3 regions of the Peptostreptococcus equinus genome follow, and region 2 is predicted to be linked to each of the others. Evidence: predicted binding sites of a transcription regulator. Region 2 holds the regulator's gene; each other region holds the start of a gene.
The links. The regulator HrcA, encoded in region 2, represses chaperone genes, less so after heat shock. The targets are predictions, from matches to a motif close to TTAGCACTCNNNNNNNNNGAGTGCTAA.

Region 1 (10,527 bases), 450 kb from region 2:
GATGGAAGCCAGCTACTGATGAATCCATAAGAACTAAATATACAGATGTACTATTTGTAATTCAAGATAAAGTAGAATAGTGAAGTTTAAAGTCTCATAGTTAAAGCTATGTAATATGAGTAATTTAGTAAAAATTAATAATCAAGAAATAACATTAAAAGAGTGGAAAGGTCAAAGAGTAGTTACATTTGCAGATATTGACTATGTACACGGGAGCCAAAAGGGACAGCTAAAAGAAATTTTAGCGAAAATAAGAAACATTTTATCGAAGGTGAAGATTATATACTTGCAACAGTTGAAAATACTAAAAAGTACGGAATTCGTTCCTTTAAAATTCCACCAAGAGGATTAATTTTATTGACAGAAACAGGATATTTAATGTTGGTAAAATCATTTACTGATGATTTAGCTTGGACAGTACAAAGAGCATTGGTTAATAATTACTTTAAATCTGAAAAACAGATAGTACCAACTAGTAAATCAACAGAATATAAACCTACTGTAAAAAGATATGGTGCTGATTTAGTGTTGGTTACTAAAGACTTAGCAGAAATGTTAGAAACATCTGTGGAAAATATATGTAGTATAGTAAAGAAAAATGATATTTGGTGTTACAGGTTAGAAAATGATTCATTAAAGAAGTTTAAGAGGGATAACTCAAGTGTACTTGGTACAATAAATTATATGTTTGCATTCAACAAAGAGATGACAATAGGGTTATTGAAACATATTAGACACTCTAAAGAATCATTAGAGAAGATAGAGACATATTTTAATGTAACTGGTCTTAGTGACTACGATAAGTTAAAGTTAATAGAATTAGCTAAGGATATACAGAATGTATCAAATAATAGGGGATATAATACACCTTATGCCAACATGCTTAACATAGTAGCAAGTAAAATATATGTCGACTGTGGTTTCTTAAATGATGTTACGGATGATATAAGTATAAATACATCAGTAGGTACTTGCACGTATCAAAAGTTAATTAATTTCAGAGGTAATTTAAAAAGAAAACTCATTTAAATATTGATAAACGTTTTTTATTTATATATTGATCGTACATATACACTCCATAGAATAATATTACCCAAAAAAATAGAATGTCTAGTAATTCGGACATTCTATTTTTTTGGGTAATATGAAAAATTCAATAGGTAAAACTATTACATCTTTATTTAATATCACTTTAAAAAAATAGTCAAGGTTTATTTGTTAATTTACCTCAAAAAAGTGTGTGAAAAAGTGTGTTCGAGTGTGTCAAAATCTGTTATTATTTAAATATATAAATTTCATATTAAGACTTAAAAAACATTAATATATCACAATTTTATAGTTATGTGTATACATTTGTAGCTATTTGAATATATTGCTCATATAAAAATGAGAATAGTGGGTAATAAAAGATTGTAAAAAGAAAATGAATTAAGGGGTTTATTATGAGAGAATATAATTTTGAAATTGAAGAAATTGAAAATGGACTCAGGTTAAAGAATCTAAAGGATTTTCAACCTAGCCATATATTTGATTGTGGTCAGTGTTTTAGATGGATAAAAGATGGAGATGAGTCTTACACTGGTGTTGCAATGGGAAAAATATTAAATGTCAGAAGAGATGGCGAGGATATAATATTTGATAATACTAATATGTATGACTTTGAAAATATTTGGTACGACTATTTTGATTTAGGAAGAGACTATAGCTCAATCAAAAATCAGTTGGCACTTCATGATGAAAATTTAGCTAAGGCAGTTGAATTTGGTTGGGGTATTAGAATACTTCAGCAAGATGGTTGGGAAATGTTAATATCATTTATAATATCATCAAATAATAGGATACCTATGATTCAAAGAGCTATCAATAATATATCTGAGAGATATGGTAAGGATTTGGGTGAATATAATGGCAATCATTATTTTTCATTTCCTACGCCACAAGAACTATCTGAGGCTAGTATAGAAGATTTGAGAGACTGTAAGACAGGATTTAGAGATAAATATATATACTATACTACAAAGGCTGTAATAGAAGATGAAATAGATCTAGCCAGCTTTGTAGCTATGGAAGCGGATATATGCCACAAAGAATTATTAAAATTCAAGGGTGTTGGTGCAAAGGTTGCTGATTGTATAGGTCTATTTGGTATGAGAAAGTATGGTTCTTTTCCAGTTGATGTATGGGTAAAAAGAGTCCTACAAGAATTTTATCAGGCTGAGGACATGTCCTTACCAAAGATGAGAAAATATGGTATGGATTTATTTGGAAAAGATGCAGGATTTGCCCAGCAATATTTATTTTATTATGTAAGAGAGTTGGAGATTGGGAAATAGGGTGATTTGATTGGTTTTGCAAATAATTGTATTTATAACTGCTTTATCCTATTTTATTGGAGCGATAATATCATTAAATATATTATTGGAAAATAGGGATCCATCCAAGACCTTGCTATGGGTTATGATGTTTTTCTTGTTACCTGGTTTAGGTATATTTTTATACCTATTATCTGGCAGGAATATTAGAAAGCATAAACTATTCAAGGCTTCTAGAAAGAATAAAAAATTAAATGATAGACATCTATTCCTAAACTTGGAAGTTTCAAAGAATATAGTTATGAGACAAAGAGCTAGGCTTATAGATGGAAAACTCTTAGGAGATAGATTTACACCAGAAAGACAAAGGGTAATAAAACTATTGTTAAATATGGGTAAGTTTCCTTATACTACTAATAATAGTGTACAAATGTATAAAAACGGAAGGGAAAAATTCTACTATTTACTAAGAGATATGGAAAAAGCTAGAGAGCATATACATCTTGAATATTTTATAATCAAGGATTCTAATATAGGTCAAAAGATTAAAAATATGCTAATCAAAAAAGCAAAAGAAGGTGTAGAAGTAAGAGTATTATACGATGATTTTGCTTGTTGGAGATTTAAAATTTATAGAAAATACCTAAGTGAATTAAAAGAAGCTGGTGTTCATGTAGCTGCCTTTTTACCAACCAAGCTTCCAACTTTAGGTGGACAGATGAATTATAGAAATCATAGAAAAATTGTGGTAATCGATGGCGTAGTGGGTTATACAGGTGGAATAAATATAGGTGATGAATATCTAGGAGAAAATAAAAAGTTTGGATACTGGCGAGATACACATATGAGAATTGAAGGTGTAGCAACACATATGCTACAGATGATATTTTTAATAGACTGGTATTTGACAACTGGTGAGATAAAATCAGATATGAAATATACACCTAGAATTTCTGAAACCAAGGGAAATGTTGCTCTGCAAGTGGTGGGTTCAGGACCAGATAGCAAGTGGGAAGAAATACACTATGCATTTTTTTCAGCTATTTCAATGGCAAAGAAGAGAGTTTATATACAGACTCCGTATTTTATACCAGATGAAAGTCTTTTAAAGGCAATTGAGACAGCCTCGTTAAGTGGTGTCGATGTAAGAATAATTTTTCCAAAAGTCATAGACCACTATATAGTAAATATAGCTTCTTATTCATACTTTGAAGATATATTGAGAGCAGGTGGTAGAGTATACCTTTATAAAAAAGGATTCATACATTCAAAGGTTGTTATAGTAGATGATGAACTGGCATCTGTAGGCTCGTCAAATATGGATCTTAGAAGTTTTATGCTTAATTTCGAGGTAAATACATTTATATTTGACAAAGAAGTAATTGATGATTTGACTGATCAATTCTATGAGGACCAAGATGATTCAGAAGAGTTGATTATGGAAAATTTTAGAACTAGGCATGTATTAGTTCGTTTAACAGAATCTATTTCAAGGCTTTTTTCACCGCTTTTATAAAATATAAAGAAAAGGTATAATTGTGTGAAGATGTGAGAAATTATAAAGTAAGTAGTGAAAAAATTTAAAATGTAGTTAAGCTTTTGTTAAGCTAATAATAATATACTGTTAGCAAACAATAAGCTAGAGTGCTAATTAGAAAATGAACAGATATAAAGGAGGAATTAAAATGAAAATAAAGCCATTAGGTGATAGAATTGTATTGAAAAAAGTTGAAGCAGAGGAAAAAACTTCAAGTGGAATAATATTAACAGGTGCAGCAAAAGAAGTTCCTCAGTTTGCTGAAGTAGTAGCAGTTGGTTCAGGTATAGTAAACGGCAATACTATAGATATGGAAGTTGAGATAGGTGATAAGGTAATATACAATAAATATGCAGGCACAGATGTAAAGATAGAAAACGAAGAATATATAGTAATCAAACAAGAAGACATTGTAGGTGTATTAGTATAAGGAGGTAAAACAAATGGCAAAAGAAATTAAATTTTCAAAAGATGCGAGAAGTGCTTTAGAAAATGGAGTAAATAAACTTGCAGATACAGTAAAGGTTACATTAGGACCAAAGGGAAGAAATGTAATTTTAGATAAAAAATTTGGAGCACCACTTATTACAAATGATGGTGTAACAATAGCAAAAGAAATAGAATTAGAGGACAAGTATGAAAACATGGGAGCTCAGCTAGTAAAAGAAGTTGCTACAAAGACTAATGATGTAGCAGGTGACGGTACTACTACAGCTACAGTACTTGCACAGGCAATAATTAGAGAAGGTCTAAAAAACGTAACAGCAGGAGCAAATCCAATAATACTTAGAAGGGGTATACAAAAAGCTGTAGATATTACAATAGAAGAAATAAAGAAAAACTCAAAGGAAATAAATACTGAAGAAAAAATAGCTCAGGTTGGTGCAATATCAGCAGGTGATGAAGAAGTAGGTAGATTAATAGCAGAAGCTATGAATATAGTAGGTAAAGATGGAGTAATCACTATAGAAGAGTCAAAATCAATGGCCACAGAATTAGATGCTGTAGAAGGTATGCAGTTTGATAGAGGATTTGTATCAGCTTATATGGTAAGTGATGTTGAAAAAATGGAAGCTGTATTAGAGAATCCATATATATTAATTACAGACAAGAAAATAAGCAATATACAAGACATATTACCATTATTAGAAGAACTAGTAAAGACAGGTGGAAAACTACTTATAATATCTGAAGATTTAGAAGGTGAAGCCCTATCGACTCTAGTAGTAAATAAATTGAGAGGAACATTTGATGTAGTAGCTGTAAAGGCACCAGCTTTTGGAGACAGAAGAAAAGAAATGTTACAGGACTTGGCATTCTTAACTGGTGGTAGATTTGTATCTACTGAATTAGGTTTTGAATTAAAAGAAGTAGAATTATCTATGTTGGGTAGAGCACAGACTGTAAAAATCAATAAAGAATCTACTACAATTATAGGTGGAGCAGGTAATAAAGCAGATATAGAAGGAAGAGTAAACCAAATCAAGCGTCAAATAATGGAAACAACTTCAGAATTTGACAAAGAGAAACTATCAGAAAGACTGGCTAAACTATCAGGTGGAGTAGCAGTAGTAAAGGTAGGAGCTGCTACAGAAGTTGAAATGAAAGAAAGAAAACTTAGAATAGAAGATGCGCTAAATGCTACAAAGGCAGCCGTACAAGAAGGTATAGTAGCAGGTGGTGGTACAGCATTTGTAAGTGCAATACCAGCAGTAGATGCCTTGGTAGATACTTTAGATGGTGAAGAGAAATTAGGAGCACAGATAATAAGAAGAGCTCTTGAAGAACCACTAAGACAAATAGCTCATAACGCCGGATTAGAAGGATCTGTAATAATTCAAAATGTAATAAGTTCAGATTTTCAAACAGGATTCGATGCACTAAATGAAAAATATGTAGATATGATAGATGCAGGTATAGTAGATCCTACAAAAGTAAGTAGAACAGCGCTACAAAATGCAGCATCAATAGCAGGAGTATTTTTAACAACAGAGGCTGCAATAGCAGATATGGATACTACAGAGTTGCCGGGAATGGGTGGCGGAATGCCTCCAATGATGTAATATCATAATATATTGCGAATAAATAAACTTAGTTAAACAAAGTATAGACTAGTTAAGGTTAATGATTGCCTTGACTAGTCTTATTTTTGCTAATAATTAATTAAAAATAAAATTTGTTAGAAATATTATAATTTGTGGTATTAATAAAATATGAGAATTTATATTGATAAAGGAGAACGGCGATGAAAAATTTGTTTAATTTAGAGGGGAAGATAGCAGTAATAGCAGGAGCATCAAGTGGCTTGGGTGCAGATGCAGCGAGAGCATTTGCAGAAAATGGAGCGGATTTAGCTCTACTTGCTAGAAGAGAGGAAAAACTAGCTGATGTAGCAACGGAAATAGAAGAAAAATATGGAAGAAAAGTAATCACAATTAGATGTGATGTAAGTGTAGAAGAAGATGTGAAAAGTGCTTTTGAAGAAATTATAAAAGAGTTTGATAGAGTGGACATATTATTTAATAATGCAGGTATTGCCCTTAGAGGTGGAGTCGATGATATGTCAGAAAGTGACTGGGAAAAGATGATGGCCACTAATGTAAAAGGAATCTATCTTGCTTGTAAATATGCACTACCAATAATGAAAGAACAAAATTATGGCAAAATAATAAATACGGCATCAGTAAATGCAAAAATAGCAGACAAGAGTTCTATATTTATAAGACATGCATATAATGCTTCAAAATCAGCTGTTGTAGGTCTTACAAAGGGAATAGCAGCCAGCCACAGCCAGTATGGAATTACTTGTAATGCAGTAGGGCCAGGATTATTTGAATCAGAAATGACTTCTGGAACTTTATTCAAGTCAGAAGAATTTTTAAATCACTATAATGCAATTAATCCAGCAGGTAGACCAGGTAAAAAAGGTGAATTAAATGGACCTTTATTATTCTTGGCATCAGACGCATCAAGCTATGTAACTGGACAGATAATATACGTAGATGGTGGTATAACAATAATATAATAAAAAGTTTAAAAATTTACTTTTACTTGTTTAAAAAAGGTATTTGGGGAAATAATAATAGTAGCCAAATTAAATTAAATTAGTTAAAAATAAAATAGTAAATGTAAAAGACCACTTAATTATGAGAGAAGACATAAATTAAGCGGTCTTTTACATTTTGTGTAGATAATTGCAAAGAAAATATGATATAATAATTCGTATGTATAAAGTAGAAATTTTAAATATGTGAAGGGAGAATAATATGAAGCATGAGATAGTTCTTGTAATAGATTTTGGCGGTCAGTATAACCAGCTAATAGCTAGAAGAGTCAGAGAAAATAATGTATATTGTGAAATATTACCATATACTACACCAATAGAAAAGATAAAGGAAAAAAATCCTAAGGGAATAATATTTACTGGAGGACCAAACAGCGCCTATTTAGAGGACTCTCCAAAGATATCTAAGGAAATATTCGAAATGAGAGTACCTATTCTTGGAATTTGCTATGGAGACCAGTTGATGGCTCACCTACTTGGAGCAACAGTTCAAAAGGGTGATAATATGACAAGAGAATACGGAAAAACAAAGATAGAATATGGAAATTCTCCAATATTTGAAGGCCTAAGCACAAATCAAGTATGGATGAGCCATACAGATTATATATCTAAGGCACCAGATGGATTTGAAGTAACTGCAACAACAGGAAACTGTCCAGTAGCAGCAATGCACAATGTAGAAAAGAAATTATACGGAGTTCAGTTCCACCCAGAAGTAGAACATTCACTAGAAGGGGACAAAATACTTACAAACTTCTTGTACAAGATTTGTCAGGTAAGTGGAGATTGGACAACTAGTTCATTTATAGAAGACAAGGTAGCAGAAATAAAGGCAAAGGTTGGAGACAAGAAAGCCCTATGTGCCCTAAGTGGTGGAGTAGATTCTTCAGTTGCAGCAGCCCTAATGCACAGAGCAATAGGTGACAACCTTACTTGCGTATTCGTGGACCATGGTCTACTTAGAAAGAACGAAGGGGACGACGTAGAAAGAATATTCAGAGGAAAATTCGGCATGAACCTAATTAGAGTCAATGCAGAAGACAGATTCCTAGGAAAATTAAAGGGAGTTACAGAACCAGAAGCTAAGAGAAAAATAATCGGTGAAGAATTCATCAGGGTGTTTGAAGCTGAATCTCAGAAGCTTGGTAAGATGGAATTCTTGGTACAGGGAACAATTTACCCAGATGTAGTTGAAAGTGGTAACGGAGACTCTGCAACAATCAAATCTCATCACAATGTTGGTGGATTACCTGAAGATGTAGATTTCCAGGAAATAATAGAACCATTAAGAGAATTATTCAAGGACGAAGTTAGAAAAATAGGTCTTGAATTAGGAATAGAAGAAAACTTGATCTTTAGACATCCATTCCCAGGCCCAGGTCTTGGAATCAGAGTAATAGGTGAAGTAACAAAGGAAAAATGCGACATCCTAAGAGAAGCTGATGCTGTATACATGGACGAACTTAGAAAAGCTGGCCTATACAAAGAAATTTGGCAGGCATTTGCAACACTTCCAGATGTAATGACAGTTGGAGTAATGGGTGACGAAAGAACTTATGCCCACCTAGTAGGACTAAGAGCAGTAGCATCAAGTGATGGAATGACTTCAGACTGGTACAAGATACCTTATGAAGTATTGGAAAGAATAAGTAATAGAATAATCAATGAGTGTCAGGGAGTTAATAGAGTTGTGTATGACATAACAAGTAAGCCTCCTGGAACTATCGAATGGGAGTAAGATATAAGTAATTTTAGCGATTTTCGCACTGTTCAAAAAGCCTTAGCTGTTAACACAGCTAGGGCTTTTTTCAATGTACTCAATCATCTAAAAGTACTTATTGAGGAAGAGGGTGAATACATGTTAATACAAAATGTTAATAAATTTATGATGCTAATAGCATCTGTTTTTTTCTCTAAAATATATAAAAATAAGGAATTATATGCTATAATGTCTACTAAATAGATTAAAATGTGGCAAGGAGGAATAAAGATGGCAAGTATTAATGTTGCTGATATAATAAAAGAATTAGACATTTCTAAGTCATATTTATATAAATTAATAGATAAAGAAAATATTTTAATTCCGAGAAGTGATACAGGAAGATACTTTTGGGATGAAAATACAGTTGAAGCTATAAAGAAAATTTTGTATACAGATTCTTTAGAAGATAAGAATGATATAGATTCTTTAATATATAAATTAGGATTAAAGCAGTCATTTATAAATAATAGACGATATTTAGGAAACAAATATTCTCTTTCCGATTTTATAAGAAAGACTGTTGATGAAAATTGCAAAGGTGTAAATATTGTTATTGATATATTTAGTGGAACCGGTGCAGTTGCGAATACTTTTAAGGATAAAATGCTTATCACAAATGATTTACTGTATAGTAATTATATTTCCAATTATGCATGGTTTGGATATAAAAAATATTCAAGCAAAAAGATAATTGAGCTTATATACGACTATAATCAAATTAAAACAAAAGAAAATAATTATATGCGAGAAAATTTTGCAAATACATTCTTTTCTGCTGATGATTGTAGCAAGATAGGATATATAAGAGAAGATATAGAAGCAAAGTATAAAAACAAAGAAATAAATTTTAAGGAATATGCGATTTTAATTACATCACTTCTATATGCAATGGATAAGATTGCAAATACGGTTGGACATTACGATGCATATAGAAAAAATGTTGATTTTGAGAAAAAATTAGTATTGAATGTTTTGTTACCTGAAAAAAATATAAATTCTAATAATATTTGTTATAACATAGATGCAAATAAACTTATTAAAAGTATTAAGGGGGATTTGTTGTACTTAGATCCTCCATATAACTCAAGGCAGTATTGCGATGCATATCATTTACTTGAAAATGTGGCAAGATGGGAAAAACCTGAAGTTTACGGGGTTGCAAGAAAGATGGATAGGACTTCACTTAAAAGTGATTACTGCATGATTACGGCTACAAAAGCATTCGAGGAACTTATTGAAAGGGCTGATACAAAGTATATCTTACTCTCATATAACAATATGTCCGACAACAAAAACTTTGATAAGGAATACTTTTATTAGCCATTTACTTATTCCTCCAATCAACCGGATAATTAGTAATTAAAACTTCTTCAGATATACTATTCTTATTTTTTCTGTGATAATTGCTATTTGAATAACTTTTATTCAGATGATTGCAGTAATACCCCTTACTTTCAATCCAATTATATAAAATATCATTTCTTTTATTTTTACTTTCCAAAACATTGGACAAAGCAAAGCTAAAACCTCTTTCATTAGATTCATCCAAAAATTCAAGTAGAGCTTTTTCTTCTATTTCATTCCACATTCCATTTTCATTATATGTTGCATTTGTAATTAAATACGGCGGATCACAATAAATAAAAGTTTCTTTAGGAAGATCATCTAACACAATATTCCTAAAATCTTTTTTCATAAACTGAACATCTTTATTTTTCAGCTCTTCTGAAAATAACACAAGTTTACTTCTCATTTTAGAATTAAAATCCCTCTTCCCTACAGGAAGATTAAACAACCCTTTTCGATTAAAACGGATTTGATTATTGAAAGAATAAACCATAAGTACATACAA
Region 2 (10,527 bases):
ACTTCTTTAAATTTTTCTTCGGCTTCTTTATCATCCGGATTTTTGTCCGGATGATATTTCATAGCCATTTTCCTGTATGCTTTTTTAATTTCTTTATCATCTGCATCTCTAGAAATACCCAGAGTAGCATAATAGTCTTTATTCGCCAAAACTACACCTTCCTTTACTTATTTTTATTGTCGATGATTTATTTATCGTCATCAACTTCTGTAAAGTCAGCATCAACTACATTGTCATCTTTTGGACTCTGAGACTGATCAGCTTGGTCAGCTTCTGGCTGTCCTTGAGCTTGGGCCTGTGAATATAATTCCTGAGAAATCTTTTGGAATTTATTCATTAATTCTTCTACAGCTGCATTTATTTCTTCTACACTTGCATCTTGGTTATCTTTTACCTCTCTAACCTTTGCTATAGATGCTTCTATATCACTCTTATCGTTAGCATTGATCTTATCTCCTGCCTCTGCTAGAGTCTGTTCTGTCTGATATGCTAATGATTCAGCATGATTTACTGCTTCAATCTTTTCCTTTTTCTTCTTATCAGCTTCTGCATTTGCTTCTGCTTCTTTGATTTTCTTGTCTATTTCTTCTTCTGACATATTAGTGTTTGAAGTTATTGTTATTTTCTGTTCTTTACCTGTTCCTAAATCCTTAGCCGTTACGTTTACAATACCATTAGCATCTATATCAAAAGTAACTTCGATCTGAGGTACACCTCTCTTTGCTGGTGGTATATTTGTAAGCTGGAATCTACCTAGAGTTGTATTATCATAAGACATAGCTCTTTCACCCTGTAACACATGTATATCAACTGCTGTTTGATTATCTGCTGCTGTTGAGAATACTTGAGATTTCTTTGTAGGTATAGTAGTATTTCTTTCAATTATTTTTGTAAATACATTACCTAATGTTTCAATACCTAGTGACAATGGAGTAACATCAAGTAGTAGTATATCATTAACCTCACCTGTTAATACACCTGCCTGCACTGAAGCACCAGCTGCAACACATTCATCTGGATTTATACCCTTATGTGGATCCTTGCTAATAAAGTTCTTTACTGCATCCTGTACTGCAGGTATTCTTGTTGAACCACCTACCAATAAAACATCATCTATTTCACTTACTGATATTCCAGCATCCTGTATAGCCTGCTTAGTTGGCTCCATAGTCTTTTTAACTAATTCAGCAGTCAATTCATTAAATTTAGCTCTTGTTAAATCCATATTTAAATGCTTTGGACCTTCAGCAGTCGCTGTGATAAATGGTAAATTAATATTTGTACTCATTGTAGAAGAAAGTTCCTTCTTAGCCTTTTCAGCTGCTTCTTTTAATCTCTGTAAAGACATCTTATCATTTCTAAGATCTACTCCTTCAGCCTTCTTAAATTCTTCTGCTAGGTAATCTACTACTATCTGATCAAAATCATCTCCACCTAGCTTATTATTACCAGCTGTCGCAAGTACTTCAAAAGTACCATCCCCAATCTCAAGTATAGATACGTCAAAAGTACCTCCACCTAAGTCGAATACTAATATTTTCTTTTCATCTTCCAACTTATCCATACCATATGCTAATGATGCAGCTGTTGGCTCATTTATTATTCTCTTTACATCTAGTCCTGCTATCTTACCAGCATCCTTAGTTGCTTGTCTCTGTGCATCTGTAAAGTATGCTGGAACAGTGATTACTGCTTCACTTACACTTTCACCTAGGTATGCTTCAGCATCTGATTTTAATTTCTGTAAAATTATTGCTGAAATTTCCTGTGGTGAGTATGATTTTCCATCTATATCCACTTTATAATCAGTACCCATATGAGTCTTGATTGATGTTATTGTTCTATCTGCATTTGTTACTGCCTGTCTCTTTGCTGGTTCACCAACTATCCTTTCTCCATCTTTAGTGAAAGCTACTACTGAAGGGGTAGTTCTCATACCTTCATTATTTGGTATTATTGTTGCTTCTCCACCTTCTAGTACTGCTACACATGAATTTGTTGTACCTAAATCTATTCCTATTACTTTTCCCATAATCTTTTAACCTCCATAAACTCTTATGTTCTCTAATATTATTATAATTTTATATCTAATTATAGTTTTACTATAATTGCTTACTAACAAGATACCTTTACCATGCTGGCTCTTAGCACCTTACTTCCTAATTTATACCCTTTTTGAAGTGACAGTAATATTTTGCCTGCTTCAAATTCTTCACTAGCTTCTTGCATTACAGCCATATGCATGTTTGGATCGAATTCTGTTCCAATTTCGCTAGGTATTTCTTCTAATCCAGCTTTTTTTAATGAATCTACTAGCTGTTTATATACTAATTCTATGCCTTTATATAGTTGGCTTTCTTTATCATCACAAGCATCTAAAGCTCTTTGCATATTATCAATTACTGGAATTAATTCATTCATTATCTTTTCATTGGCAAAAATACCAATTGAGGATTTTTCCTCTGCTGTCCTTCTTCTATAATTTGCATATTCGGCATTTATTCTTTTTATTGAATCTTCCTGTTCTGCAATTTTGTTTTCTAATTGTTTAATTTTGAACGCTGGTTCTGACTGATTTTCTTCTTCATCTGTAGAATTTTCTTGAACTTCCTCTTTATTCTTATCAGATTCAGCTTCTAAATCAATGTCAATTTCTTTTTTTGATTCAGATTCATAATTATCTACATTATCCACTTTTTCTTCATCTTCTATTATTGAACTTTGATCAGCTCCTGTTTTTTCATTTAATTTGTCTTTTAACTCTTCTTTTTCATTAGCCAATGCATACACCTCACTTTTTATTATCAATTGCCATCTAGCAATATACTCATATAATTTAAAATAGAATATACTTTTGAATAATCCATTCTCGTTGGACCTATAAAACTTATCTTTCCTTGGAGATTATTTTCTACGTTATAAGTTGCTGTAATTATACTTAAGTTTCTTCCTAAGTCATCCTCTGAATCTCCTATTACTATATTTAAATTATCTTTTTGTATACCCTTAGCATCAATTATTTTTGTAATTTGATCTTTTTCCTCAAGCATACTCAAAAATGACTTTGCTTTAACCATATCGTTAAATTCTGGATAGTTGAATATATTTGTAGTACCATTCATGGCCATTTTAAAATCATCCACTGCTGATACATTATTTAACATATCAACTAAATCATCTACTATGTCCGAATACTCTCCTATTTCATATTTTATAAATGAAATCATTTCATCATCCAGATCTTTTATTCTCTTGCCTGCTAATTTATTTGACAAACTAGTAGAGATTACATTTAATTTTGCCTGTGGTAAATCAACATTTGTAGTAAACTCTTGACTTTTGATTTCTCCATCGTCTGCCACAACAATTAATAATATTTTATCATCTGATAAGTTAACCAACTGTATGTATTTAATGGTTCTGCTATCTCTGTGTGAATCATAAACAGCTATTGTCGTATAATTTGTCAACATCGATAGAATCTTTGATAATTCATCAATTAACTGGTCAACATTTTGAAAATTATTTGAAATACATTTATTCAATATTTCTTTTTCATAATCTTCTAATTCCTTTCCACTCATTAAAGAATCTACATATAAGATATAACCTTTTTGTGTAGGTATTCTTCCTGCTGATGTATGAGGTTGAATTAAATAACCCATGTCTTCTAAGTCCGACATTTCATTTCTTATTGTCGCAGCTGAAACACCTAGATTATATTTTTTTGAAATAGTCCTAGAACCAACTGCTTCAGCGGTCTCGACATAGTCTTTTACTATGGCTTTTAAAATATTTAATTGTCTTTCAGTTAAATCCATAGCCTCACCTCTTTAATCTTTAATTATTATCACTCACTTATTAGGAGTGCTAAAAACTTCTTAATACATTTATATCACGTTTTAATTTTAGTGTCAACACTTTTTATATAATTTTATTAAATATATATTTTTTTCGTTAAAATTTATATTATTTGATATAATTAATATGTTAATTATTATATAATTAAAACAATACTTTCATTTTAAATTATTATAAATTGCAGAAACGAGGTTTTATGGAGCTACTAATATTAGAAAACGAATGTAAAAAACACCTATATTGCGACTTATTGAAAGAATCTATTCTTTATGATTCTAAATATGATTTTGATGCAAATATAGAAGCTACAAAGCATTACAATAATGCAAATCTAAATAATAAAACCATAATATATGCCGAAAATATTTTACCATGTACTGGATGCGTATCTTGCTGGTTTAGAACTCCAGGTAAATGTATATTAAATGACAAAGCAAATAGCTATGCTTCAAATTTGACCAAATACGATAAAGTTACCATTGTAAGCGAGTTAAAATTTGGTACTTTCTCTTTTCCTATTAAAAGGCTGATAGACAGATGTGTTGGATATTTAGGTACGTTTATGGATATTGTTGGAGATGATATTAGACACGAGAAAAGATACGAACACTCTTTTTCATTAGATATAATATTTTATGGCCAAGTAAAAGATAAAGAAATGCAAATTGCCAAAGAGCAAGTAAAAGCTATGTGTAAAAATTATTATATTAAGGATTATAAGATTGAATTTTTAAATATTAAAAATCAAGTAAACAAACATTTTGTGGTTAATAAAAACTCAGAATTAGATGAAATGAATTATATTAATTTCATCTACAATAATTTCTTTTTAAATGATTATAATAATATAAAAGAATATTTAAGTATAAGCCGTAATTTCTTAGCTAATACTTTTGATAATGATCCTATATGCATTCAAGAAAAAACTTTGATTATAAATGCAAGTCCAAGAGCAAATAATGCTGTGTCAAAATTTTATGCCAAATATTTAAAAGATAAAATTAAAAATTCTAATTTGATAAACTGGTCTTTTGATAAATGTATTTCCGTGGAAGAAATTATTGAATTACTTGGATATAAATCGATAATATTCTGCTATGGTTTATATGTTGATAATATGCCATCTAATCTCCTAGAAAATATAAATAGAATCAATGCATTCATTAATAGTTGTATATATATTAATAGTTCACAAAAAAATAATGAAGAATTGATTTCTTATCTAAAATCAAAGAATATTTATGCCGTTGCAAATAATGGTTTAAAACATGGCAAAGAAAATGAACTGTCTCTTTTAAGCATGGAACTTTTTTCAAATAATAGTAATCTAAATTGGGTAATGGGATTAGGAATTGGCGCTGGTCCACTTTACGCAAATTCAAAAGAAAATATATTTGACAAGGATTATGCCCTTCCTGTAAAAGAAGCTCTAAATACTTTACAAAAAGCAATCTGCTCTTATAATATTAAGGAAAATTACAATAATATATATACAGATGGTTATATAGAACTAAATGAGTACAAAGAAATGCTCAATAAAATTTGGAAAATTCAATTGTCAAAATCAATTAATAACACTAAAAAATAATTACTATAGTTTTAGATTTATCAATATCTAGTAATCTTAAAAATTAATTAAATAATTTAAATATAAAGGTGCTACATTATATATTAATATATAATGTAGCACCTTAGGTTATCTAAAATTATTATTTAGCACTTAACGCTGCCATTGTTATATAGTTATATGGCTGATTGAAATGTGGTAAGAAGAAGATGTCTAATAAAGCTAATCTATCTATTGTTACCTTTTCCTGTATTGCTAGTGAGAACATATGTATACCCATTGACATATCATATTCTGAAGCCATCTGTGCTCCTAATATTACTCTAGTTTTTCTGTCATATACTATTCTTATTTTAACATCTGGGTTAGTAGTCTCAATAAATCCTGGCTTTTGAGTATCTTCATAATCAGTATAATTTACATCTATTCCTAATTTTTCAGCCTTACCTACTGTAATACCAGTAGATACCATCTTTAAGTCATATATGCTTATACCATTAGATCCCTGAACACCTATTGATTCTAATGAACCACCACCTGCGTTATGAGCAGCAACAATACCACTTCTTACGGCATTTGTTGCAAGCGCTATATAGTTTGTATTATCTATAGCATTATCGTATACTGTAGCGCAGTCACCAATTGCATAAACATCTTTTACGCTAGTTTCTTGCTTTTTGTTTACTAAGAAAGATCCATTTCTGAATTGTTCTAATTTCATTTCACCTAAAGCATTATTTGGTCTAAATCCTATTGAAAGTATTACCATATCAGCTGGTATTTCTTTCTTATCAGTTACTACTGAAGATACCTTTCCATCTGTACCCTTTATTTCCTGAACTGCCTGTCCAAATTCAAGGTTAATACCATTCTTTGAAAGATTTTCTTTCATTAAATCTGTGAATGGCTTATCGTAGTATGCTGGTAAACAAGTATCAGCTATATCGACCATAGTTACATTCTTACCATGTCTTTGGAAAGCTTCTGCCAATTCAACACCAATATATCCAGCACCTACAACTGTTATATTCTTTATTTCAGGGTCATTTAATTTTTCAATTACTTCAGCTGCGTTCTGATATAATTTAACCTGCTGTACATTTTCTAAATCCTTACCAGGTATGTTTGGAATAATAGGAACAGATCCAGCTGCTAATATCAATTTATCATATGTATCTTCAACTTCTCTTCCATCTTTAAATCTTACAAAAACCTTTTTGTTATCATAGTCTACCTTGTAAACTTCAGCTTCCATATTAATTTTTGCACCCATTTCTTCTAAAGATGCCTTATCAGCATAGAATAATCCATTTGGCTTAGAAATTTGATTACCTATCCAAAGTGCCATACCACAACCTAAAAATGAAATGTTGTTGTTTTTATCATATACAACTACTTCATTTTCTGGGTAATTAGTTAAAATTGTTCTGATTGCTGCAGTTCCTGCATGGTTTGCTCCGACTACTACGATTTTGCTCATTTTAATCCTCCATTTTTTTGTTTGTTAATTATTTTTTTATTAATATAAAGATTATCTAATTTCTATATCTTAATCTTCCACTATTAATTTACCCAGAAATCCTTTTCTATAACATAAAAAATAATAATTTTCATTATTTTTTGCAGTATTAATAATTCGCTAGTTTTAAACTACCTTATATTTATCAATCATTTCACATGTTGATTCCATTCTCTCATTATTTGGTGACAATACTGGACAATTAATCTCTAAATTTAATAGTTATATCATCAAGTCTACAAGTATAGTATTTGATATTTCTATACCTTGTTGGCAAAAGTGAATATACTCATCTCCATTAATTATATACTTTTTAATGTGCCCTTGCTCTATATATTTTCTTATCTTACTTTCAATTATTTTTTTGTTTTCATCATCAAGTAAAGACATTAATTGAAGCATATCTATTCCCTCAATCATTCTAAGTCCCAGCATCATTCTTTCATTATAAATATCTATATTGGACAATTTTTCTTCATAATCAATAGGCTTATTATTTTTTTCTATTTTTTTCATATATTGAGTCATATTTTTAGTATTGGTATATCTGATTCCCTCTATATATCCTGATGCACCTAGTCCGAATCCATAATATTCTTCACATTCCCAATATAAAATATTATGTTTACACCTTCTATCTTTTTTTGCATAGTTTGATATCTCATATTGCTCATATCCATTTTTTTCAAAAGTATCTATAACATACCTATACATTTTTACATACAATTCTTCATCAATCTCTTTCAACTGACCTTGTTCATATAAATAGAAAAATCTTGTCCCCTCTTCTATTATTAAAGAGTATGCTGATATATGCTCAGGATTTAGATTGATTATATAATTAACTGTTTCTTTCCACTCATCAAAAGTTTGCCCCTCAAAAGCAAATATTAAATCAACATTTATATTATCGAATCCGACTTGTCTAGCATTTTTGAATGACTCCTCAAATTCTTTTAGATTATGTATTCTTCCCATAAATTCTAAATGTTTGTCGTGTGTCGACTGTAAACCTATACTTAATCTATTTATGCCCATTTCTTTCATGACTCTCAATTTTTCTATTGTAAGAGTTCCTGGATTGCATTCTATCGTAAATTCCGTATTTATATCAAATATAAACTTTTTGTTTATTATTTTTAAAAGTTTTTCTATTTGTTTCACTGATAATATACTTGGTGTTCCTCCACCTATAAATATTGAACTCACAAGCTTCTTTTCAACTAAATATAAATCTATCTCTCTTTTTAATGCTTCTAAATATGAATCTATTTCACTTTCCATTCCAACATATGATGTAAAATCACAATAATGGCATTTTTTCGCACAAAAAGGTATATGTATATATAAACCTCTATCTTTCATTTTTTTCTCCTTGCTTATTAGTATAATTTAATATATTTTAATTTTAGTTTTCGTTCTCTAAATATATTCTTATTATACCATCTATTGACAATTTTCATAAAAAATAAAGCTATTGATATATCAATAGCTTTACCTATATTTATTTTGTTATATATTACAATATCCTACTACTGTATAGTTGCTTGGTATTCCGTATGATTTTTCTAACTCACCAAATCCCCACTTAGAATCAAACATAGTTACATCTAATATTACACCAAAGTAAAGCATTACTATACCAGCATCTATCTTATTGTTGTAACTTCCCTTATAATTTTCATTGTCTATGGCTAGAATAACTTTTCCGCCATCTACAATAAATCTCCAAGGTTGCATATTTAATGATGATGGTGCCATTCTAGCATATGAAAATGCTTCAAATAGAGCTCTCTCTTCTAATACATCAACTGTTGCTGCATTTCCCCAATGATCTATATACACCATTTCTTCTACTGATATTCTAGCTGAACCATCTTTGTTTATGTTCATATCAGTTTTTGAATAGTTATCTCCTGTTTTAGCTGAATTTTCTATGTTTTTTAGATTTTCTGCATATCCTAAAGCTATTAAAGCTACTACTTCTTTATCTGTTACTAGTCCTAAAGCTTCTTTTACAGCAGCTTGATCTTTATATGAAATCCAGCATGAATCTACACCTAAATCTCTAGCCTTTAGTATGGTTCTTTCACCCACATAACCAGCATTCTCTATATGATGTGGCTTGTCTTCTGATAATAACACTAAATAATTTGGCGCTTCTATCATTACACCCTGATAGCCAGCTACTCCATATAATCTCTTATAGTTGTCGTTTCCTGGGAAAAATTTTGGTTCAATCTCAATTGTTGGAACTAATTTCTTACATTCACATATAAACTTTTCAAGTTCAAGTAACGCGTTTGTTTCAACTGGTGTGTCCTTAAAATGTCTTACAGACTTTCCATCCATTATTAATGACTTATAATTCATGGTCATACCTCCAATTTATATTGTTGTTTTGTATTTTTCTGGATAAACTCAATAGCTTTTTCTTCTCATTTGATTCAGGATGTTCCATAACATAATCCAAAATACTATCTAATATATAGCCTATTTCTGCCCCCTGAGCGATATTATTCTCGATTATATCTCTTCCATTTATACTAAGTTGAGAAACAGAAAAACATTCTCCTCTTAATATTATATCATTAATTGCTTGAAAACAGAATGTTGGATTTTCAAATTTTTCAATAAATTTTGCAAATAGTGCACATTTTACTAAGTCCACGTCTTGCATATAGTTGAGTATTTTTTTTAATATCATTTTATATTTAACTTTTTCCAGATTATCATTTAATAATAATTCAGTTTCTTTATTATTAAGTATATAAAATATTTTTTCAGTTTTTTCTATATTTTTGTTAGAATATCTAAGTTTTTTTAGTATTTCATGTAGTTTTTCATATTCTACACCTTTGAATATCAATGCTCTTTTCATAGCCATAAAATTTTTTTGATCCAATTTACTCAAATCTGCATTATATTTAAAAAACTGTTTAAGCCCCAAAGATTCTATTGTTCTCTGTGTATTTTCTTTTATATCAATATTATTCATAAAATATAAAGCAATCTCGTGTATTTTCTTTGATTGATTTATAGAATCATCATTAGGTATATATCCTGAAAAAATAAATTCTGACATAGAATACCTATTTAATAACTTTATTTTTTCAGGGTCAAACTCAATTATTTTCTCCAATTCTAAATTTATTCTTTCTATAGATATGTTTTTAATGTTTTTAGCATTTTTCTCTATTGATTTAAATGTTGTATCATCGATTGTAAATCCTAGTTTTGCAGAAAATCTTATGGCTCTTATTATCCTCAATGCATCTTCATTAAATCTCTTATCCGGATTTCCAACGCATGAAATTATTTTATTTTTTATATCTTCAATTCCATTAAACTCATCAATTAAACCACTAATATTATTGTAGGCAAGTGCATTTATAGTAAAATCTCTTCTGGATAAATCATCCTTCAAAGAATTACTAAACTCTACATTTTCTGGTCTACGATAATCCAAATATTTGCCATCTATTCTATATGTAGTCAGTTCAAATAGGTCACTATCGATTAATACGCTTACTGTACCATGTTGCACTCCTGTTGGAACAGTCTTTTCAAATATAACTAT
Region 3 (10,527 bases), 280 kb from region 2:
GAATCTTTTGCTGAAGGTCTTAGAATGGGTGCTGAAGTATTTCATTCATTAAAGAAAGTTTTAGCAGAAAAAGGACTAGCTTGTGGTGTAGGCGACGAAGGTGGTTTTGCTCCAAACCTTGACTCAAATAGAGAAGCACTAGAATTAATAGTAGAAGCTATTAAGGGAGCTGGACTAGAGCCAGGTAAGGACATAATGCTAGGAATGGATGTTGCAGCATCTGAAATGTATAAAGACGGAAAGTATGAATTAAAGGGTGAAGGAAAGACTCTTACTTCAAAAGAAATGATAGACTTATTTGAAGGCTGGGTATCAGAGTTTCCAATTATAACTATAGAAGATGGTCTTAATGAAGAAGACTGGGATGGATGGAAGTCACTTACTGAAAGATTAGGTAAGAAAATACAGTTGGTAGGAGATGACTTATTTGTTACAAATACTGAAAGACTTGAAAGAGGCATTGAAGAAGGTATAGCAAATTCAATATTGATTAAAGTTAACCAAATAGGTACTTTAACTGAAACTCTAGATGCTATAGAAATGGCTAAGAGAGCAGGATATACTGCAGTAATATCTCATAGATCAGGTGAAACTGAAGATACTACAATAGCTGATATAGCTGTAGCGGTAAATGCTGGACAAATAAAGACTGGTGCTCCATCAAGAACTGATAGAGTAGCTAAGTATAATCAGTTATTAAGAATAGAAGAAATAGTAGGAGAATCTTCAAAATATGATCAGTTGAAGTCATTCTACAACTTATCTAAATAATAAATATTATTTATAAACAAAGAAGCGAAGGTATTTTACCTTCGCTTCTTTGTTTATATATAATATTTATAAATAATATTATTTATTTTATCCTTTTGTCTTATTAGACTGTATAATTACATAGGACTTTTCATTTTTATCATATACTAAAGAGTTAAAACTTAGACCATCCGTCTTATAACCTATTCCAGCCCTTCTTTTCTCAACGTTTGTATACTTATAAGCCTGACAGGCACGCCTTATCATATCATAATCAGTTTTTGAAGAAGCTGAATATATATTTAAAGTATTAGTACTGGCATCCACATACTTGACTAAAAATGGTTTTAGATAGAATCTAAGATCTTTTATTTGTCCATTTTGCCATAATTTATATAAAGTTTCACCATTGGCTCTATGCATAAAATGATCATCATATTTGTATGAATGAGTGAAGTGAGTTACACTTTTATATTTGTTTTCCATTTCAATAGCAAATTCTTTCTCTAAGTTAAAATCTGTCTTCCAATCATCTCTTTTTTTGTAAATAAATATAATATTTTCTTTTGGTATTCCTAGACTAAGACATGATGAAATAAATTCTCTATTTCTATATTCTGCTTTTTCTATGTCGCTCATACCTTTGAATTGTTCAGTTTTAAACATCTTATGACCAGTACCAGATGACACTAGTGCAATAAATACATGGCTAGCACCTCTTCTGTTAATAGCATCTCTGATCACACTACCTGCCCAAAGAACTTCATCATCTTGATGCTGAGGATAAAATACTACATAATCTTTGAAAGGTTCATTAAGTCCATTATTATTTATATAATCAGGAGTAAGATCAATGTTGTCAATATCCATACCTTTAGGTGGTGCCTGTATTTTTACAGGTTTTAGCCTATTTGGAACTTGAACCATATCACCAATTGTATAGTAATTGTCTTTATTTTTCTTTGAAATTTTTTTTTGTTTTTTTGTGTTTTTTTCAAAAACCTTCTCGGTGATATCTTTTTTATCTTTTTTGTTATCTACAACAACTCCATCTTTAATAGTTTTTTTGTCTTCTAGTGGATGTTGTATTTCTGCATATTCTTTATTATCTGCATCATTGCTAAAATATCCAGTTTTTAGCAATATTAGTTGTAAAGAAACTATAGTCAAAGCAAGTATCGTAAATATTTTAATATTGAAAATTTTCTTTGGTAATTTCATAGTATATTTCCTTATTATCATTGTATTTGAGTATAATAGAAATTATACCATAAGAAAACGACAAAGGTTATAATAATTCCTATAATTAATAAAAGCTTTAGACTTCATAAGATTTTTTTAAGAAACCCAATAAAAAATTAAGGAATAAAGATAAAAATTAAAAGCTACAAAAATTGCATATTAGCAACTTAGCACTCAACAATTGACAGTGATAATAAAAAGTGTTAAAATTATTTATATAAAATAATATTTTATGGAGGATTTAATATATGAGTTTAGAAAAAGGTAAAGTATCAATACATTCCGAAAACATATTTCCAATAATTAAAAAATGGCTTTATTCAGATAAAGATATTTTTGTAAGAGAATTGGTAAGTAATGCTTGTGATGCAATAGCAAAGCATAAAAGATTGGCTTCTATGGGACAGGCAAATCTTGAAGATAAATATAAGGTAATAGTAGCTGTGGATAGAGATAAAAGAACTATATCATTTGAGGATAATGGTATAGGTATGACTGCTGAAGAAATAAAGAAATATATAAATCAAGTAGCATTTTCTGGGGCAGAAGATTTTGTAAATAAATACAAGGATAAAATGGATGAATCAAATGATATAATAGGTCACTTTGGTCTGGGATTTTATTCAGCTTTCATGGTAGCAGAAAAAGTTCAGATTGACTCCCTATCATTTGAAGAAGGTTCTGAGCCAGTGAAATGGGAATCAGAAGATGGTATGGAATTTGAACTATCACAAGGTGATAGAATAGAGCATGGTACAAAAATAACTTTGACTATAGCGGAAGATAGTGATGAATTTTTATATGAATATAAATTAAGAGAGATATTAAATAAATATTGTTATTTCTTACCAGTAGAAATATTCTTAGAAAATGTTCAGGATAATAGCATTGATATGAGTGAATCAGACTCTGAAGTTACTAGTCAAGAAAATAATAATTCAGATAAAGATGAAATAGAAGAAGTTAAAGCTATAAACAATACTCAGCCATTGTGGATGAAATCTCCAAAAGATTGTAGCGATGAAGATTACAAGAATTTTTATAGAGAAGTATTTAAGACTTATGAAGATCCACTATTTTGGATACATTTAAATGTGGATTTTCCATTTAACTTGAAGGGAATCTTATACTTCCCTAAATTAAAAAATGAATATGAACTAGTGGAAGGACAGGTAAAATTATTTAATAATCAGGTATTTGTTGCAGATAATATCAAAGAAGTAATACCAGAATTTTTATTATTATTAAAGGGTGTGATAGATTGTCCTGATTTACCACTAAATGTGTCTAGATCTTTCCTTCAAAATGATAAAGATGTAAGTAAAATCTCTAAGCATATAGTGAAGAAAGTAGCAGATAAGTTAAAATCATTGTTTAAGAATGAAAGAGAAGTCTTCGAGGGATTCTGGGATGATATCCATATGTTTATAAAGTATGGATGCTTGAAGGATGAATCATTCTATGACAAAATTAAAGAAGTAATACTATATAAAGATATTGACTCTAAACATATTACATTATCAGAGTATCTAAAGGATGCAAAAGAAAATAACTATGAAAATACTGTTTATTATACAACAGATATTAATCAGCAAGCACAATATATAAAGCAATTTAAAACTAATGGACTAAATGCTATAGTAATGGATAATACACTTGATACACCGTTTATGGGATTGATAGAATATAAGGAATCTATGTCAAATAATGGTATAGAAAATACAGAAGAAAATAATTTAGAAAATATGTTAAAATTTGCAAGAATAGATTCAGATATTTCTAAGATAATGTCAAGCACAGAAGAAGAAAATTCAGAAATTGACCAAGAAATAGTAGAGATATTTAAAAATGTTTTGGGTGAAAAACTTTCAGATTATAAGGTAGAAAGTTTTAAGGACAAAAATATGACAGCTATGGTCACTGTAGATGAAGATAGTATTAGAATGGCTCAGATGAAAGAACAGTTCCAAGCTATGGGTATGGCTGGTATGGACTTTGAAGAAAAGCAGAGTTTACTTGTTAATAGAAAATCTCCAGTAATAGTAAAATTATTAGATATGAGTAAAGATCCATCTAATAAAGAAAAAGTTGATTTAATTTGTTCTCAGATTGCAGATTTGGCAATTCTATCAAATAGAGAATTGAATCCTGATCAACTAAATGAATATATAAATAGAAGTAATAAAATTATGATGTTAGTGCTTAATCAATAATGAATTCATGTATTAAAGTAAAAACATAATAAAATTAGCTTTAATAGATAAAACAAAAAAATGAAGTCGTTTTCCTAAACGACTTCATTTTTTAAACTTATTTTTCTAAAAACTTTATATTTTTTCAACTATTATTAGTGATTTAATGTTAAAATCAATATAGAGATTCTACTTGTAATAGTGACTATAATATTTTTATTATAGATAGAAGGAAAGTATATTTTAGTTATGTGATTTATGGAGGGTATGTATAATAAATGAGAAAAATAACTATAAACTTCAATAATTTGAATTCAATACAAGCATTTCACGATTATATTAGCAAGGAACTTGAATTTTCAAAAGACTATAATGGAAATTTAGATAGTTTAAAAAATGAAATATCTAAGTTGGATAAGAATAGAATTAAGTTTGAGGTTATAAAAGGCGGAAGTGTTTTGAATGAAATGCAAGAGCTAATAGAAAGTATTTTAATGAAAAAATAATGATAAATATTATGTTTTCAAATGTATTATAAGATTTTCCTAATAATAAAAAAACTATAGTAAATGACTTGTCCATAACTATAGTTTTTTTATTTAATATTGATTTAAAAAAATAAATAGCTTTAAAGATTTAGATTGTTAAACAAATAAATCCTTCTTTTCTGGATGTTTATCTCTCCAAGACTGTGCATAACTACAGCTTGTCTTTGCATTCCAGCCATTTTTTTCTATTATATCTACTGCATTTTCCATTAATTGTCCAGCAACTCCTTTGCCTCTAAGAACAGAAGATACATATGTATGGTTAATATTTACTAGATTTTCTCCTTCTAAGGGAAAATCAATCTCAGCAATCATATTACCATTATCATCATTTAAATATACTCTGTTTTCTTCACGTATAAAATTTTTATTTTCCATTATTTACCTCCTAAGAAATTATTAATTCTTAATGGCTTTTTTAACTCCTGCATATATTATCAAGGCACTTATAATACCAAATGTCGCTTGAATAGCGTTTGGTCCAATGGCAGCCATTGAAGCCTTCATTCCAAACATGAATATTTCACCTATAAAATATCCACTTACCATTATTATACCCCCAGCAAGAGTACCTAAAATATTTCCTTTTGTTCCAGATATTTTTTGTGATATTAAGCCACAAATATATCCTTCTAATCCTTTAGTTATGAAAGTCAAAGGAGCATAAACAGCATATCCAGATATTATATCTGCAAGGGCAGATCCAAGTCCACCAACAGCTGCACCATGCTTTCTGCCAAGATATAGGGCAGTAAACAAAACAACACTATCACCCATATTTACATATCCACTTGATCCGACCACTGGTATTTGAACAACTATTGTCATAACAGTTGTAAGAGCCATCAATACACCACACATAACTAAATCCCTAGTTGTGAATTTATTTTTATTATTATTCGCTTTCATTTTTACCTCCGTATATAAGTAATTATAATAATAATATATTATATAATAAAGACAAATACAATTATAATGATTAATTATAAATATTGTATGGGTACACTATTTCTTTTTGCCTATATTAGCGCCAATAACACCTAATATAATCAAAATACTTCCTATAATATGAAAATAGTAAAAATTTTCATGTAAGAAAATTATACCTGCCAGTATGGTAATCAAAGTAGATAGATTAGAGAACACTGAAACCTGTGAAGCTTTGATTCTAGATAATGAAAAAGTTGTTAAAATAGATGTTAATGATGTGGATAAAATTCCCAAATATAATATTGAAAATAAATAATATTTATTTGTAAAAGGTAAAAAATAGTTTTTAAAATCACCACTTTTAAAAATTTCTACCAAGGCAATTATTGCAAAGCTTAGAAAAGCTGATAGAGCGATTGCAAAAACTATTGAAATTATATCATACTGATTCAGATATTTTTTTAATAAAATATTATAAATGGATAGAGCAATAGTTGCAATAAGCATTAGAAAAATTCCAAATTCTAGACCTGATCCTAGGCTGATACCAGATTTTATAGATATATATATAACACCAATAACTGAAAGGCATATTGAAAATTTTTGAATTATAGTAGATTTTTCTTTTAGGAATATGCTTGCTAGTATCATAGTAAATATAGGGCTAGTAGCAAGTATTATACCACCTAATGAAGAAGTTATATAAATAAGTGAAAATTGCTGGAATGCAAAAAATAACAGTGGATAAAATAAAGAAAGAGGCAGAATTTTTATATAATCTTTTTTTTGTAGATTAATTTTGATTATACCTAATTTATTAATAAGGCATAAAAATAAAAATGACAACAAAAATCTATGAGATAGAAGGTATAATGGATTTCCAAATTTTAGTGCGGTTTTAAGAAATAGGAAAGAAAAACCGATTATTATAGAATAAGAAAAAACGGCATAGTATGCATATCTTAAGTACGTATTATTATTTTGATTCATAAAAAATACCTCCTATTAATTTATATTTTACTTATATCAATTATAACAAAAAAGAACCGACTAGCGGTCCTTTTTAATAATTTAATAATATATGTGTTAAATCACAGTTGGTATAATTATTTTAGTTTTATTAAATAGCAATTAATTTTTTACTATTTTTTTACTATAACTCTTTCGGCTATTGGCATCAATTCCTTGTCATCAGGTTCGCTTCCTATAGCACCAAATGGCATTTGAGCTACTAATTTCCAAGTTTCAGGAATATTGAATTCTTTCTTAACATCTGCGTCAATTACTGGATTATAGTGCTGTAGACTTGCACCTAAATCTAATTCTCTAAGAGCAACCCAAACATTATATTGTGCCATACCATTAGCCTGTTGAGCCCAGATAGGGAAATTATCAGCATATAATTCAAATTGCTTTTGTAGAGCTTCTACTGTTGGCTCATCTATAAAGTATAGAACGGTTCCATATCCTTTTCTAAATGATTCTATTTTTTCAGCTGGAACCATACCATTAAACGAATTTTCAATTACATCCCATAATCTCTTTTGTTCTTTATCCAAAACTATGACAGCTCTAGAACTCTGCATATTGAAAGCATCTGGAGTAAGCTCTACAGCTTTTTCAATTGTCTTTATTATTTTTTCTGCTTCTATACTAACATTATCATTAATATCGTAATATGTTCTTCTCTTCTTCATTGATTCAAATCTATCCATTTTAATTTCTCCTTTTTAAAATAATAATTAACAATATAATTTATTGTATTTAGCTAATCTCTTATTTTTTGAGATTTTTCCTTAATAAAAGTACCATTTCTTAATTCATCAAAAGCTTTATTTAATTCTTGATCAGTATTCATTACTACTGGTCCGCCCCACGCAACTGGTTCATCTAGCCTTGGTGCCGATAAGAATAATATTTCAGTATTGTCTTCATTAACTTCTATGTCTAATTCGTCACCTTTTGATGTTGATACAGCAGTTTTTTCTTCAAACTCCTTACCAGCTATTTTGGCATTACCCTTTAGTAAGAATACAAAAGCGGAATCATTTTCTTTTGTTGGTATAGTGAACTTACTACCATTTTCTAAGTTAATAGCATAGAAAGTGAGCGGAAGATATAAGCCTTGATGCCCTTCAATATCATTATATTTACCTGCGATAACTCTAAGTTCACCGCCTTCAATTTCTACAACGGGTATGCTTTCTTTTGGAATATCATAATAAGAAGGTTGTGTCATTTTATCTTTTTTTGGAAGATTTAACCACAATTGTATACCTTGCATTAAATCACTTTCAAGTGGCATTTCTTCATGTAATAAACCAGAACCCGCTGTCATCCATTGAACGCCACCATCTTTTATTTGTCCTTTATTTCCCATTGTGTCTCTATGTAGCATACCACCTTTTGAAAGATATGTAACAGTTTCAATACCTCTATGTGGATGCATAGGGAAACCTTTTATATAGTCGTGGTAATCAGTGCTATCAAAACTATCCAACATCAAAAATGGATCAAATTCATCAATAGTTTGATTTCCTAAAACTCTAACTAGGCTAACACCTGCACCATCCTGTGTTCTAAATCCTTTTACTGCCTGTCTACTTTGTCTTTTCACTAATATCCCTCCTAAATGATTGTAATATTTCTAATAAATTTAATTTATCTTTTTCTGATAGAGAATTCATTATAGATTTAATTGAGTTTTTATTTTCAGGAAATACTTTGTACATCAATTTTTTTCCAGACTCCGTAATAGTAAGTATATATTTTCTTCTATCACTTTTATCTCTACATCTAGTAAGATATCCTTTTTTTTCTAGATTACTAATTATAACAGGTATATTTCCACCTGTGGTAAGTACTAAATCTTGCACACATCCTATAGTAAGTGGACCTTTATTGTATAGAACTTCTAATACAGCAAACTGTCCTCTAGTCAAATCATATTTGTAAAATATCTTGTCTGATTCTCTATTTATGTAATTGATGGTTCTACTCATTCCTATAAATATACTCAAATCTAAATCTTTCATAAACTAACTCCTTAAACAATATATCTAATTAGTTATATATATATCCCTAACTAGATATATTAAACAAAAAAATGAAATTTTTTGAAAAAATTTTTGAAGTTATATCAAGTGAAAATTCAGGATTTACTTATTAATATAAATATTGAATTTGGCATAGAAATTTTAAAAGTTAAAAAAGTTATATGTAAAATTGCTCACTAGTAAAACCAATCAAAGTTTACATTGGCTTATAGGTGAGATATTATATAGAATATAATGCAAATATAAAGGATTCTAGGAAAAAGTAGTAAGAAAATGATAGATTTATTTCAATAGTGCTTATTCTAAAATAAAAAGGGTTTTTAACCCTTTTTATTTTATTTGTAGCTCTGAAATAGAGTATAGAGTAGCATTTCCACTCATTACGACTTTATCATCATCTAATTTGCAATAAAGAATACCCGTTCTATTTGAGGCTTGAAAAGCTATTAATTCATTTTTTTCTAACTTCTCTGCCCATATGGGTATAATATGACAATGTCCTGAACCGCATACAGGATCTTCAGTTACATTGCATTTGGGTGCAAAAGATCGAGAAATACAATCATACATTTTTGATTTTGATGTAGAGTGCTGTAATAATCCAGGTAATTTTTCAAGTTCCGATTGTATGGGTTCAAAATTAATTACCTTATCTTCATTATCAAAAACACATACTAAATCTCTACCTATGTATGCTTCTATCGGTTTATTACCAAAAGCTTTTTCCATCTGATTTGTAACTTCTATTTTTTTCATTTCATATTTAGGAAATACAAGAGTATACAAATCATTGTTTTTGTTTACTTGAAGATCACCACTAAGAGTTGTAAAAGTAACACTATCAGTGTTCTTCTCATAATAATTTAGTATCACATAAGCGCTTGCTAAAGTGGCATGTCCACATAAATCAATTTCGCCCCCAGGTGTAAACCAACGTAAGTGATATTTTTCTGATTCCTTGACAGCAAATGCTGTTTCCGAAAGATTATTTTCTTTTGTGATATTCATCATTAACTCATCAGAAATCCATTTGTTTAATATACAAACTGCAGCAGGGTTACCTTTAAAAATCTTATCAGTAAATGCATCTACTATATACTGTTTCATTATATTCCTCCTAATATTATATTATTAGATACAGTATAGTGAAGTAATATAGATAAAGCAAGTAAAAGCTTGATAAAATGTTATAAATATTTAAAAAAATAATATATTAAATAATATTAAAGCAGGGTTAAGTTAATTATTAAATTTAACAGTGATTTTCTTGCATATGCTTAGTAGCATTAGTAAAATAAAATAAATGATATATCAAAAATAGAAACCATGCGCATGAAAATATAGTAAACATAGAATTATTAAATGTATAGGCATTAGCCACTTATTTGTAAAGGAGTGTTTATCTTGTATAAAATGCAGATTGTAAAAAAATCTTATGGATATGTTGTTATTAATAAAGACTTAGATACACATGCACATTTGCCGAATTATAGAGGTTGTATAAGTTTGATAAATCTAATAAAGAAAAATGTGATAATAAGGGATAAATATCTTAGGAATGCTAAATATAGACTAATTCCTCCGAGTAGAAAAGTAGGTTGAGGAAATCAAAATTGTATTTTTAAATATACATTCACTAGTCCTAGACATGACGAAAAAATGTCTTTTTTTATTTTTAAATCTTATTTGATATTGTAATTTTTAGTATTGCAATATATATATTAAATAAAAAACTAAATCTATATTATATAATGGTACTCTTTTTTTATAGTTGATTATTTGCTATAATATAGAGTGCTTATTTAATAA

Region 1: the regulator HrcA is predicted to act here: its motif matches at 3,937-3,963, upstream of O0R46_RS08360 (co-chaperone GroES).
Region 3: the regulator HrcA is predicted to act here: its motif matches at 2,160-2,186, upstream of htpG (molecular chaperone HtpG).

What each region holds. Positions count from the first base shown of each region.
Region 1 is NZ_CP114052.1:1,684,980-1,695,506, reverse strand. It holds gene O0R46_RS08385 (hypothetical protein) at 1-80, shown strand, start outside; gene O0R46_RS08380 (hypothetical protein) at 116-352, shown strand; gene O0R46_RS08375 (hypothetical protein) at 358-1,029, shown strand; gene O0R46_RS08370 (DNA-3-methyladenine glycosylase family protein) at 1,443-2,333, shown strand; gene cls (cardiolipin synthase) at 2,419-3,828, shown strand; gene O0R46_RS08360 (co-chaperone GroES) at 3,998-4,279, shown strand; gene groL (chaperonin GroEL) at 4,293-5,912, shown strand; gene O0R46_RS08350 (SDR family NAD(P)-dependent oxidoreductase) at 6,095-6,874, shown strand; gene guaA (glutamine-hydrolyzing GMP synthase) at 7,116-8,651, shown strand; gene O0R46_RS08340 (DNA adenine methylase) at 8,904-9,995, shown strand; gene O0R46_RS08335 (DNA adenine methylase) at 10,000-10,527, opposite strand, start outside.
Region 2 is NZ_CP114052.1:1,231,413-1,241,939, forward strand. It holds gene dnaJ (molecular chaperone DnaJ) at 1-149, opposite strand, end outside; gene dnaK (molecular chaperone DnaK) at 188-2,032, opposite strand; gene grpE (nucleotide exchange factor GrpE) at 2,116-2,781, opposite strand; gene hrcA (heat-inducible transcriptional repressor HrcA) at 2,805-3,821, opposite strand; gene O0R46_RS06175 (hypothetical protein) at 4,058-5,449, shown strand; gene nox (H2O-forming NADH oxidase) at 5,571-6,908, opposite strand; gene hemW (radical SAM family heme chaperone HemW) at 7,170-8,312, opposite strand; gene O0R46_RS06190 (nitroreductase family protein) at 8,460-9,320, opposite strand; gene O0R46_RS06195 (CCA tRNA nucleotidyltransferase) at 9,310-10,527, opposite strand, start outside.
Region 3 is NZ_CP114052.1:1,515,591-1,526,117, reverse strand. It holds gene eno (phosphopyruvate hydratase) at 1-771, shown strand, start outside; gene O0R46_RS07540 (PIG-L family deacetylase) at 859-1,971, opposite strand; gene htpG (molecular chaperone HtpG) at 2,241-4,205, shown strand; gene O0R46_RS07530 (barstar family protein) at 4,463-4,690, shown strand; gene O0R46_RS07525 (GNAT family N-acetyltransferase) at 4,829-5,110, opposite strand; gene O0R46_RS07520 (ECF transporter S component) at 5,132-5,641, opposite strand; gene O0R46_RS07515 (DMT family transporter) at 5,738-6,652, opposite strand; gene O0R46_RS07510 (nitroreductase family protein) at 6,805-7,377, opposite strand; gene O0R46_RS07505 (pirin family protein) at 7,431-8,279, opposite strand; gene O0R46_RS07500 (MarR family winged helix-turn-helix transcriptional regulator) at 8,263-8,697, opposite strand; gene O0R46_RS07495 (PhzF family phenazine biosynthesis protein) at 9,049-9,825, opposite strand; gene O0R46_RS07490 (hypothetical protein) at 10,123-10,320, shown strand.